4 regions of the Shewanella loihica PV-4 genome follow, and region 1 is predicted to be linked to each of the others. Evidence: predicted binding sites of a transcription regulator. Region 1 holds the regulator's gene; each other region holds the start of a gene.

The links. The regulator sigma-54, encoded in region 1, starts transcription at its own class of promoters, with help from an activator protein. The targets are predictions, from matches to a motif close to GTTGGCACGNNNNTNGNNT.
Region 2: a site for sigma-54 is predicted at 1,509-1,527, ahead of SHEW_RS13715 (DUF3192 domain-containing protein). Genes of this name have one in related genera too.
Region 3: a site for sigma-54 is predicted at 1,729-1,747, ahead of flgB (flagellar basal body rod protein FlgB). Genes of this name have one in related genera too.
Region 4: a site for sigma-54 is predicted at 1,208-1,226, ahead of SHEW_RS00160 (TorF family putative porin). Genes of this name have one in related genera too.

What each region holds. Positions count from the first base shown of each region.
Region 1 covers NC_009092.1:3,950,875-3,953,961, forward strand. The annotation lists gene lptB (LPS export ABC transporter ATP-binding protein) at 1-584, shown strand, start outside; gene SHEW_RS17130 (RNA polymerase factor sigma-54) at 719-2,206, shown strand; gene hpf (ribosome hibernation promoting factor) at 2,237-2,524, shown strand; gene ptsN (PTS IIA-like nitrogen regulatory protein PtsN) at 2,527-2,970, shown strand; gene rapZ (RNase adapter RapZ) at 2,967-3,087, shown strand, end outside.
Region 2 covers NC_009092.1:3,123,630-3,126,716, forward strand. The annotation lists gene SHEW_RS13705 (GNAT family N-acetyltransferase) at 1-577, opposite strand, end outside; gene SHEW_RS13710 (DUF2789 domain-containing protein) at 718-948, shown strand; gene SHEW_RS13715 (DUF3192 domain-containing protein) at 1,098-1,469, opposite strand; gene SHEW_RS13720 (hypothetical protein) at 1,618-1,953, shown strand; gene SHEW_RS13725 (Zn-ribbon-containing protein) at 1,953-2,726, shown strand; gene syd (SecY-interacting protein) at 2,771-3,087, opposite strand, start outside.
Region 3 covers NC_009092.1:1,553,300-1,556,386, reverse strand. The annotation lists gene flgE (flagellar hook protein FlgE) at 1-19, opposite strand, end outside; gene flgD (flagellar hook assembly protein FlgD) at 83-865, opposite strand; gene flgC (flagellar basal body rod protein FlgC) at 876-1,295, opposite strand; gene flgB (flagellar basal body rod protein FlgB) at 1,298-1,696, opposite strand; gene SHEW_RS06905 (CheR family methyltransferase) at 1,885-2,724, opposite strand; gene SHEW_RS06900 (chemotaxis protein CheV) at 2,862-3,087, opposite strand, start outside.
Region 4 covers NC_009092.1:31,241-34,327, reverse strand. The annotation lists gene SHEW_RS00165 (efflux RND transporter periplasmic adaptor subunit) at 1-1,072, opposite strand, end outside; gene SHEW_RS00160 (TorF family putative porin) at 1,497-2,252, shown strand; gene SHEW_RS00155 (DNA-3-methyladenine glycosylase I) at 2,400-3,087, opposite strand, start outside.

The DNA.
Region 1 (3,087 bases):
TGGTCGTCGGCCTGGTACAGAGCGACAAGGGCCGCATCTTTATCGACGATGACGACCTGACGCTAGACCCAATGCACCTACGCGCCCGCAAAGGCATAGGCTACCTGCCTCAGGAAGCCAGCATCTTCCGTAAGCTCTCGGTGCGGGACAACATCATGGCCGTGCTCCAGACCCGCAGCGATCTTAATAACGATGGCCGCGAAGAGGAGCTGGAACACCTGCTGGAAGAGTTTCACATCACCCATATCCGTGACAGCCACGGCATGGCGCTCTCGGGCGGTGAACGTCGCCGGGTGGAGATCGCCAGGGCCCTAGCCGCCAACCCTAAGTTTATTCTTCTCGACGAGCCGTTCGCCGGGGTCGATCCCATCTCGGTAATCGACATCAAGAAGATCATCGAACAGCTCAAGAATCGCGGCCTGGGGGTGTTGATCACCGACCATAACGTGCGCGAGACATTAGACGTCTGCGAGAAAGCCTATATCGTCAGCCATGGTAATCTGATCGCCGAGGGCACACCCGCCGAAATCTTAGACAACCAGCAAGTACGAGCAGTGTACTTAGGTGAACAATTCAAGCTATAGTTAATCTTATAATGGGGCCACAGAGGAAAAACCACGCGTTAATTGTGGCCTTAGGAACTATCCGATATATTTGTCCGGCACATATAGCCAGAGCTTTCTCATTTTATAATTAGAAACAAGGGAATAGCAGTACGATGAAAGCGTCACTTCAGCTCAAAATGGGTCAGCATCTCACCATGACGCCCCAGCTACAACAGGCCATACGTCTGTTGCAGTTGTCGTCATTAGAGTTGCAGCAGGAGATCCAGCAGGCATTAGAATCCAACCCGCTACTGGAGTTGGATGAAGAGCAGGAGAGCGCCAGCATCGAGCTGCAAGACGATGGCGTCACCGACAGCTTCGACAACAAGTACGACGACAAGATAGAGCTGGATTCGAGCCAGGATAACTCAGGGGTCGAGACCTCTGATGCCCTGACTCAAGACTCTATGCCAGACGAGCTGCCGGTGGATACCACCTGGGATGAGGTCTACACCGCCTCACCAAACTCAAGCTCGGGCGCCATGCGCGACGACGACATGCCTTTTCAGGGCGAGACCAGCGAAGGTCTGTATGAACACCTGGAATGGCAGAAGAACCTGACCCCTTTTTCCGATAACGACCTGGCCATCGCTACCGCCATCATCGACGCTATCGACGAGCGCGGTTACCTGACCCAGACCTGCGAAGATATTCTCGAGGCCATGGGCGACCCAGAGATCGAACTCGACGAGGTCGAAGCGGTGCTCAAGCGAGTACAACACTTCGACCCTATTGGCGTGGCGGCCCGTGATCTCAGCGAATGTCTGACCATTCAGCTGGCCCAATACAGCGACGATACCCCGCACATCGCCAACGCCCGCATGCTGATCAAGGAGCACCTGGATCTCATCGCCGGACGCGACTTCCGTCTGCTGATGCGCAAAACCAAGCTCAAGGAAGATGAGCTGAGGGATGCCATCGCCCTTATTCAGACCCTGAATCCCCGTCCCGGTCTCGCCATCACCGCCAGCCGCGACGAGTACGTGATCCCGGATGTGACCGTCACCAAGAAGAAGGGACGCTGGGTAGTCGAGCTCAACCCAGACAGCATGCCTAAGATCAACGTCAACCAGCAGTATGCCGCCATGGCCCGCAGCACTAAGAGTCAGGCGGATGGCCAGTTTATTCGCGGCCACCTGCAGGAAGCCAAATGGTTCCTCAAGAGCCTGGAGAGTCGCAACGAGACCCTGCTCAAGGTGACCAACTGTATCGTCGACTTCCAGCAAGGCTTCTTCGAATTTGGCGAAGAGGCGATGAAGCCCATGGTACTGAACGACATCGCCGAGGCGGTGGAGATGCATGAATCCACCATCTCACGTGTGACCACGCAAAAATATATGCATACCCCGAGAGGGATCTTCGAGCTTAAATACTTCTTCTCCAGTCACGTCGGTACCGACGATGGCGGAGAGTGCTCTTCAACAGCAATACGTGCCTTCATTAAGAAGCTGGTTGCTGCGGAAAACCAGAAAAAGCCATTGAGCGACAGCAAGATGGCTCAACTCTTGGCCGAACAGGGGATTAAGGTGGCTAGACGCACCATTGCCAAGTATCGCGAGGCAATGCTTATACCGCCCTCGAATCAGCGCAAGAGCTTATAAAACAAACCTGGAAACTGGAGGACTATCTTTATGCAAATAAACCTGACTGGGCACCATATCGAGATCACCCAATCTCTACGAAGCTACATCGAAGAGAAATTCACAAAGCTTGAACGTCATTTCGATCAGATCAATAATGTGCACGTTGTATTAAATGTCGAAAAGTTGCAACAGAAGGTTGAGGCAAAGTTACATCTCCGTGGCGGAGAAGTGTTCGCAACATCCGAACATGCGGACATGTATGCCGCGATAGACTCCCTGATTGACAAACTCGATCGTCAGGTCATTAAACACAAAGAGAAGCTTACTAAACATTAACGATGGAACTGAGTACCATCCTGCGGCCGGAGTGCACCACCTGCGCCACTCCGGGCAGTAAGAAAAAGGTACTGGAGCTTATCAGCGACTTAGCCGCTGTCCAGTACCCCACCCTCTCCTCTCAAGAAATATTTGAAAGCCTTCTGGCTCGAGAGAAAATGGGCAGCACAGGTATAGGCAATGGTATCGCGATTCCTCACGGACGGCTGACTAACATAGATCAACCCGTGGCCGTACTGGTGAAATGTGCTGAACCAATCGCATTCGATGCCATTGACAATCAGCCCGTCGATATCCTTTTTGCGTTATTGGTGCCCGCAGATCAATGCGAGCAACATCTTAGCACCCTGGCCGCTATGGCCGAGAAGCTCAATGATAAGGCGATCATGAAGCAGCTAAGAAAGACCCAAGATGAATCCGAACTCTATCAGGTGATCACCCAATGAAATTGGTTTTGGTATCCGGACGCTCAGGATCGGGAAAATCCGTCGCACTCAGGGTCCTAGAAGATCTAGGCTACTACTGTGTCGACAATCTGCCCTTGCAGATGATGGAGTCCCTGC
Region 2 (3,087 bases), 830 kb from region 1:
CAAAATCCATGGAGGAAAACAGATGAGCATGATCATCCTGGGTCACATAAACCCCAACCCCTTCGAGCTCTGGTTGCTCGTCGCACCAGCTCATCACCGCCTGGATCAAACGTCTACCTAACCCCTTATGCTGCTCTATCGGTGTGACGGCAATAAACTGCAATATGCCACATTGAGTGCTGGGTAGATGCTCTAGAATCGAAGATTCTTTCTTCATCAGCGCCTGGGTCGACTGCCAGCCGGCGCTCAGCAACATCTTTAGGCGCCAATGCCAGTATCTGGCCTCCCCCAATGGCACCTGCTGGGTCACGATACAGGCCAAGCCAATCAGGCGCTCCTCCTCAAACAGGCCGATCAATGCCTGCTCCTCTTGCCATAGGGTGTGCAGTTCCTCGCGAATGGCACCGCGTAACTTCTGCTCATATTGCGCCTTGTCTCCCTTATGTAGGGCGGCAATAAAGAAGGGGTCATCATGGTAGGCGTTATAGAGAATCGAGGCGGCGACGCGTAGGTCTTCGGCGGTTAAATAGACAGCTTTATAGGTTTCGTTAACAGGTGGGGTAGCTGTTGTCATCATTGCTGTTATTCCTTGATCCAGATCAACATGGTCCAATGTAACAAGCTTGTAAAAAAGTGCAAACTTTAATCGATTCGAAACTTTATCAATTTATCGCATACTAAATAGAAGCACCTCATCACCAACTAGCGAGGGATAAGATGGACATCACACAACCGGATTTAGCCACCCTATTTGACCAACTCGGCCTGCCGAGTGAACCCGATGCCGTTGAGGCTTTCATCAAGCAGCATTCCATCGCCGCGGAGATCCATATCGCCGAGGCCCCCTTTTGGACCCAGGCCCAGAGGCATTTTTTAGCCGAAGCCTTAGCAGAAGATGCCATGTGGACAGAGGTGATCGATCACCTCGATGCCCAGCTTCGCACTTAGATAGCGAAGCTTAAACATCCTCTTATGACTCGGGTATCTGGGACTAAAGAATAGGCTTAAAAATTAGGCTTCGAAAAGTCTCACTTGTGAATGGCTTATACAAAAAAGGCAAGCCGAACTGGCTTGCCTTTTTACTAAAGAGTATCCCATTACATGTTGTGGTAAGCCTTCTCACCCCAGCCCACGACGCGATTGTCTGTGATCACGATAGGCGTACATTCATCCTTGGTGGTGGTGCCATCTTCGCGCGTACGCTGGGTACGATAGTAGAGCACGTTGATCGTCTTATCTTGCTTGGTATAGGCCTCGTTAAAATCGGCGGTGCCCATAAGTGTCATCACCTGATCGCGCGTCATCCCCAAGGACAACTTAGACAGGTTCACACGATTCTGCTCCTGCACGCGCTCCCAAGAATTACCCGTGCTCCAGCCCTTGTCACCTTCACCCACATTCAATACACACCCAGATAGCGCTAAACTGGTCGCGCCGAAGACCAATGCTGTTATTAATTTTGTTTTCACTTTCACGTCCTGTTTATCTATTATAACTGGATTCAGGTAAAGCAAAGCTTATGCCAAACAGATATACCTATAATTTTCAACATCTTGAAGCAAACCCAAGAATCAAGAGTATGTCTGTCAGGCTAAAAAGTAAGGAATTTCACCAATCATGAGTCCACTCGAACAGGTGCTGGTCGCCGCACGTAAATTGAGTCTGGCGGGTAAGCCTCCCAGCCTGGCATTGATCAAGGCAAGTCTGGGCAACTCGCTGCCCATGCCTATCCTGGTTCAAGGATTACAACGCTTTAAATCTATGTCAGCCGATGAGCAGGCGGCGATAGTGGTAACCACAAGCGCTCCAGCAGCAAATGTCCAAAGCGACGACGCTATGCCAACGCTGGCCCAGCTCGCCGAGCAGGTTGCCAGGCTCACAGCCAATCAACAGGCCTTGGTTGAGCGTATCAGCGAACTCGAAGCCAAATTAAGCAACAAGGACCCTCACTGATGCACGTGGTGGAACTCAGATTCGAGTGTTTTGACAACACCACTATCACGGCCGCCGAACGCGCGATTAATGGTCTGCTGGAAGCCTACCGGGCCAATGGCCAGGTACTAGGCCGTGAATTTGCCGTGGCCTTCAACGAAGGGGAGTTCAGGGTGCGCCTGCTGCTGCCAGAAAAGAGTAGCCTAGCCAAACGATTCAACAGCCCCTGGGTCAATTACGCGCTCGAGGAGCTTACCCAGGCTAAGCTGCTGCATCCAAGGGAAAAATATATCGGTCAGGATATCAACTCTGAAGTCAGCAGCACAGAGACGCCCAGCTGGCAACTGCTCTACACCAGCTATGTACACATGTGCTCGCCGCTACGAAACGGCGATACCCTGCAACCGATTCCCCTGTATCAGATCCCCGCAACCTTCAACGGCGATCACAAGCGGGTGATCAAGTGGCAAACCGAATGGCAGGCCTGCGATGAGCTGCAGATGGCGGCGGCCACCAAGGCGGAGTTCGCCGCCTTAGATGAATTGAGCCAGTGTGACAGCGACCTGTTTCGCCGCGGCTGGGATCTGCGTGGACGCATCGAATACCTCACCAAGATCCCCACCTACTACTATCTCTATCGCGTAGGTGGCGAGAGCCTGGCCGCCGAGCAGCAAAGGCCCTGTCCACGCTGCGGCAACACCCACTGGTTATTGGAAACCCCTTTGTTGGATCTGTTCCACTTCAGATGCGACAACTGCCGCATCGTCTCCAACATCTCCTGGGATCACCTTTAACTGCAACTCTCTATTAGCGAGCAGTCTATCTCATAGCGGCCCAACTATCTTTTAGCAATCAGATGTCGCCACATGGTCTTGAGTCGCTGCCAAATCCCGGGATGATCCGTCTCGGGCATAGGCGCTTCGACCGGCTTTTGTGGCGGGCAGACTCGCGGGCGAAGAGAGGCGATAAAATCCTCCAGGCTAGCGGCCAGTTGACGATGTGGCTGCTCCCCTGGGATCTCTATCCAGACGCTACCGGTCTCGTTCTCCACCACCAGCATCTCATCCCCCTCCCCAAGCACACCGATAAACCAGGTCGCAGGTTGTTTCAGCTTCTGCTTCATCATCAGATGGCCGATAAGGTTTTGCTGCAGAT
Region 3 (3,087 bases), 2.2 Mb from region 1:
ATGCAATGTTAAATGACATAAATCACCTCACTAAAAATTTGTTATCTGTTCTGGACCTTACAGCCCTAACGCTCTGCTTTGTCTAGGTTTCAGACACGGCCAGAACATCACCGAGTTTGATACCGCCTATGCCTCTCAAGTTGAGAATTGCGCCGGTACTTGCCGTTCCCAGCGAAACACTCGTCACGTGAGCGTAGGTCGATACGGCTAAATCTTCACTCTTACCATCTACCTTGCCCGATGCCTTAATGGAATAATTACCACTGGCAACGGGCTCCCCATCCTTATCCAGTCCATCCCAGGAGACATCTATGTTGCCGCCGTCGCTACCATCGACGGTGAAGGTCTTCACTAGCTGGCCCTTCTCATCTTCGATTCGCACGGTTATCGACTCGATAGGCTCAGGGGTACTGATCACCCCTTTGAGCACGGGATCTTCCGCCGAGATATGCCCGGTATCCGATGGGATCAACACCTTCTGCCCCACTAGCCCCGAGGCCTGCAGCGCCTGGCTCGAGGTCATCACGGTATTGAGGTTAACTATCTCCTCGTTGAGCTTAGTGATGCCATCCACGGTGGAGAAAGACGCCATCTGGGCGATCATCTGATCGTTGTCCACCGGCTTAAAAGGATCCTGCATCGACAGCTGCTGACTGAGCAGGGAGAAGAAATCCTCCTGGGTCAGCTCCTGACTCTTGGCCTCAGGGATCGAGGACTCCTCTTGCAGGCGCATGCTGTCGAGAAACGGATTTCCCGTAGTCTGGGTGGTTGCCTGACTGCTCGACGCCTGAGGCGTCACCGACTTGGCGCTCTGGGTCGAACTGGTTTGCGCAACCTGAGTATTTAACGGATTAACTAGGCTCACGACTTACCCCCTAGGAATTGCCAATGCGTAAGGTTTGCTGAAGCATAGATTTTGCCGCATCGGCAACCTGTACGTTCATCTGGTAGGAACGAGAGGCCGAGATCATGTTGGCCATCTCCTCCATCACATTGACATTTGGCTTATAAATAAACCCATCGGCATCCGCTAACGGATGATCGGGTGAATACTCTTTCTGTAACGGCTTATCGCTCTCGACAATACCGGCCACCTTGACCGCCTGGCTGGTATTCTGCTGATGACTGGCCTTGGCCAGCTCGGCCTCGAAAACCGGATGGCGGGCGCGATAGGTCTTATCCACACTGCTGGAGACTGAATCGGCATTAGCGATGTTACTGGCAGTGGTATTTAGCCTGACCGACTGGGCCGACATGCCAGAGCCTGCCACATTGAAGATATTAAAAAGGCTCATAATTACGTTCCTTTAAGGGCTTTTTTCAGGCCGGAAAACTTACCGTCAAGAAAACCTAACGACATCTGATATTCGAGCGCATTCTGCATAAACTCTGACTGCTCCTGCTGAATATCCACCGTATTGCCATCACCTGTATCAGGCTGATTGGGTACCCGATAGCTAATGTGTTGCTGGGAAAGCGCCGCCAAATCGAAGTGCTTCTCGTTGCTACGGCTCATCGCAAGCCCGCTTTGGGCCGTGCGCGCCGCCTGCAGCGCCTTATCAAAATCCAGGTCTTTCGCCTTGTAATGGGGCGTATCGGCATTGGCGATATTTGACGAGATCACCTCGGCACGCGCCGAACGTATCCCCAAGGTATACTGATGTATCCCCAATGCCTTATCGAAACTAATCGCCATAAAATTGCCTCCACACACGAATGCCATAAACAAAGCAATACTTGTGCCAATAAAATCAGCTCTCGGCAACTTGCTCAGGCAAAGCGGATGTTGAAATGGCAGGCATAAAAAATGCCAGCGACTGCTGGCATTTGAAACTTGATTGCGAACTCAGAGGGTTAGCCCCTTCAAGAGCTTGGTTTGCGACCTTAGGTCCGCTTCTGATAATAGATCCCTGGGTTACACCTCACCATATCAAACTCATCGGTCAGACCGGCAATCGACTCAGACGCTCCCAAAAACAGTATCCCCTTGGGATTGAGGGCGGCAGCAAATTGCCGCAATATCTTGGCCTTTGCCTCTGGGGCAAAATAGATCAGCACGTTGCGGCAGAAGATGATGTCAAACTTGCCCAGCAAGGTGTAACTCTCAAGCAAATTGTGCGCCCTGAAATTCACCAAACGCTTGACGTTAGCCTTTACCACCATGGAGCCACTCCCCGTGGGTTCAAAAAACTGACGTTTACGCTCCTCGGACAGACCGCGCCCCAAGGCAAGGTTGTCATATTCGGCCGCCTTACAGCGTTCTAACATAGAGGGGGAGAGATCAGTAGCCAGAATCGTCGCACTGCCGGGCAAGGCGCCAGGCTTGCGCTGCTGATATTCCAAGATGGTCATGGCTAGCGAATAGGGTTCCTGCCCCGACGAGCAGGCGGCCGACCAGATCTTCAGCGGCCGTCCCAGTCGGGCATATTCGGGTAACAGGTTATTGCCCAACAACTCGAAGGGATAGCGATCGCGAAACCACAAGGTTTCATTGGTGGTCATGGCGTCGATCACCTCGGCACGAAGTTGCCGCTCGGTGGGCTTCATCGAATGTTTAACCACTTCAGATAATGAGGGAAGGTTATATTTCCCCATCAGAGGCGCGAGTCGACTACGAACCAAATATTGCTTATTGTCGCCCAACACAATACCGCTGTGTTGTTCCAGAAATAATTTAAATTGGTTGTACTCGGCTTCGGCAAGTGATTTATTCGGCACCTTGATATCCCAATATCAAAAAAGAAAACAGGCTACAACATACACTATAGCAAGCGTTACAGAGGTCAGCGTTATACATTAGCTAACTCACTGATACAAGCCTAAACTTACCAAATTTAGGCTCAGGCCCAACTTAGTACAAATTACAAACTAAGATGCTTATTCACCGCCGCCGCTAATTCATCAGGATTAAATTTGGCGATAAAGTCATTAGCGCCCACCTTCTCCACCATGGCCTGGTTAAATACGCCACTGAGCGAGGTATGCAGCACTACCTTAATGTCTTTCAATTTAGGGTTATCGCGGATCTCTGCCGTCAGGGTATAACCATCCATCTCTGGCATCTCGATATCGGAAATGATTAGCGGG
Region 4 (3,087 bases), 680 kb from region 1:
CAATCAGCTGATCGCCAGCCTTCAAGCCGCTGGTGATGCGCCACTGATGATCGATCACCTCGGCAGTCGTCACTACTCTTGGCTCGACCTTGCTCTCGGCGCCAATCACCATGGCAACGGCCTGACCCTTGGTATTACGGGTTACCGCCTTCTGCGGTACCAGAATCGCCTTAGGATCTGTACCCGCGTTCAATACGGCGCGCACATACATGCCAGGAAGCAATACGCCATCCGGGTTAGGGAATTCGGCCCTTAGGGTTACTGAACCCGTGTTCTCATCGACACTCACCTCGGCGAATCTGAGCGACCCCATGTGCTCGTATGCCGTGCCATCTTCCAGGATCAGACGTACATCGGCATTGTCAGCCGCCTGCAGTTGTCCCTGCTTAAGCTTGGCCTTGAGGCGTAGCAGCTGAGCGCTAGATTGAGCGATATCGACGTTGATAGGATCCAGCTGTTGAATCGTCGCCAGTGCGGCGCTCTGATTCGCGGTCACCAGGGCACCGGCAGTCACGGAAGACTTACCGATACGGCCCGAGATAGGTGCCTTCACCTGAGTGTATTCCAGGTTGATCTTAGCCGTGTTAATCGCCGCCTTGGCCACAGTCACGTTAGCCAGCGCCTCTTTGTAGAGGGCATCAGCCTCGTCGAAATCTTGTTGGCTGATGGCATCAGTCTTGATCAAGGCCTTATATCTGGCAGCCTTGGCCTTGGCAGACACCAGGCTGGCATTGGCACGGGCCAGATCGGCTTCGGCACTGACCAGCGCCGCCTTATAGGTCGACGAATCGATCTGATAGAGAGATTGGCCTTCGGTTACCTCACCACCCTCGACGAAGCCGCGCTCAGTGATGATACCCGACACCTGAGGACGCACCTCGGCCTCAAGATATGCCTTGCTGCGACCCGGTAGCTCAACCTGAATAGCCTGGGGCTGCTCGACAACCTGAACCACCCCAACCTCCATGCTTCTTGGGGCTGCTGCCGAATGACCTTGGTTCTCGTCCTGGCCACAACCTGTTATCCATAACGCCACACTAACTAACGAGGCAATTTTTACTATTTGCCGCATGAGAACTCCTAATCAAAGCCGCAACAAAAAACACCCATGCACGGGTAAGGCGCTATGGGGTATCTTGAGGAAGCAAAATTAAAAAAAGATTTAGAAACTATTTATCTCACACCTAGCCAAGGTCAACAAGAAGATGTGGGCAGAGATATTGTAAGTTAATGCAAATTTTTATTTTTAATCATGTTTTCTTGTTAAAAAACAGTTAAAAATTGCGTGTTTTCACCCTGTTTTAGCGTTTTTTGTGTCTAAAATGTGATCGCTGTCATTTAGACATGATGAAAACTAACACCATATGAAACATGGGGTTAATTCAGGCCTATTCATAATTATTCACATCTTTATTTGATCAGTTCATCTGTGCCGACAAGGCCATTCACATCTTGCGCCTATAGTCGCCTCATCAGCCAAACAACAGCTAGATGAGATGAAGATGATGAAGACCTTAACCCAGTTAAAATGCTCGATACTCCTTGGCAGCCTATTAGCCGCAAGCGGCGTCATGGCCGAAGCGCAAGACACCCAAGTCTTAGGCGGCAATATCACAGGCAAGCTGACCTTTGCCTCAGATTATGTCTTTCGTGGTGAGTCAGAAACCATGGATGGCGATGTCCCTGTCGTGCAAGGCACGCTGGGATGGGGAAATGTTCAAGGCTGGTACGGCGGTGTGTATGCCTCCAACATCAAGTTTGCCGATCCAAATCTTGAAATCGTCACCGCACCCTACATAGGTAAGGCGGGCACCTTCGGCGATTCTGGTATCACCTATGATGTCATGCTCTTCTCCTATCTCTACCCGGGCGCCTCATACTCTAACTACACAGAGTTATGGCTCAAGGTGGGTAAGCAGTTCGGCCGCACTAACCTACAACTGGAAGTGACCCCGACCGTCGATGACTGGTTTGGTGTCGATGGCTGGCAAGGCGTGAACTACGCCGTCCATCCAAGCTACCAGTTCGACAATGGCATTAACCTGTCTGCCAGCGTCGGCTATCAGGATCTGGACGGTAACGGCGCCGAAGGCTGGGGTCACTGGAACCTGGGTGTCAGCAAAACATTCGCCGGCCTGAGTTTCGATCTCAGATACCACGGCAGCACAGTGGATGAGAGCCACAAGGTGTACGGTACACAAACCAAGATTTTTGATGACCGAGTCGTTATCGGCGTCAGCAAGAGTTTCTAAGCACAGCAGTTTCCAATCTCTGCACGTCTTTGCCAGCCCTTGGGCTGGCTTTTTTGCACATGGCCAAAAATGCTCCCGACATTTTTTGGCATTTCCCCCATCCATGGGGGTCAGAATACTTATCCCAGATGTTTAGACGGAGCTAGGTTATATCCGGTTATCACCCACGCCACAGGCGAGGATACGGCTGATTTCCGCCAGAGAGCGGCCCGACTGTGCCTGCCACTCATTGAATACTTCCTGCACCTGGGTCAGGCCTCGTGTAGAGGTAAAACCGGCATCGATCAGTTTGTGGGCCTGAAGATATCCCTTGATATCTTCGGTCAGCAGAAAGGTATCTTTGCCTATGGTGCGCAGAAAATAGGGGCCGGTATTGCCACCCAGTCGGCAGCCCAGGCGTTTCAGCTCGGCCCAGAGCCCTATGATATTATCGCTGGGCCACTGAGCAATAAACTTGGCAAAGCTGCCGTGAGCGAGCTTAATATCATGCACCATCAGAGCGTTGTCATATATCGCCATGGTCTTCTTCAGGTGGCGGATCAACTCGGGGTCGCTGGCACGCTGCTGGATCTGCTCAGGCGATAGCATCAAGATCTTGTGGGGCTCGAAGTTGAAGAAGGCCGCCTCATAGGCTGGCCACTTGTTGTCGACGATGCGCCATACAAATCCCGATTGAAACACCTTCTTACTCAGCTCAGACAGCAGCTCGGCATCCGTATACTCGGCAATCTGATCCTGAGATAACACCTCTGGCAGACGAGCGGCCAAGCCTGCTTCGCCGCCTTTGCGCTCACAGGCGCGCTGGTAAATACTGTCGAACGATTCTAATCGCGCC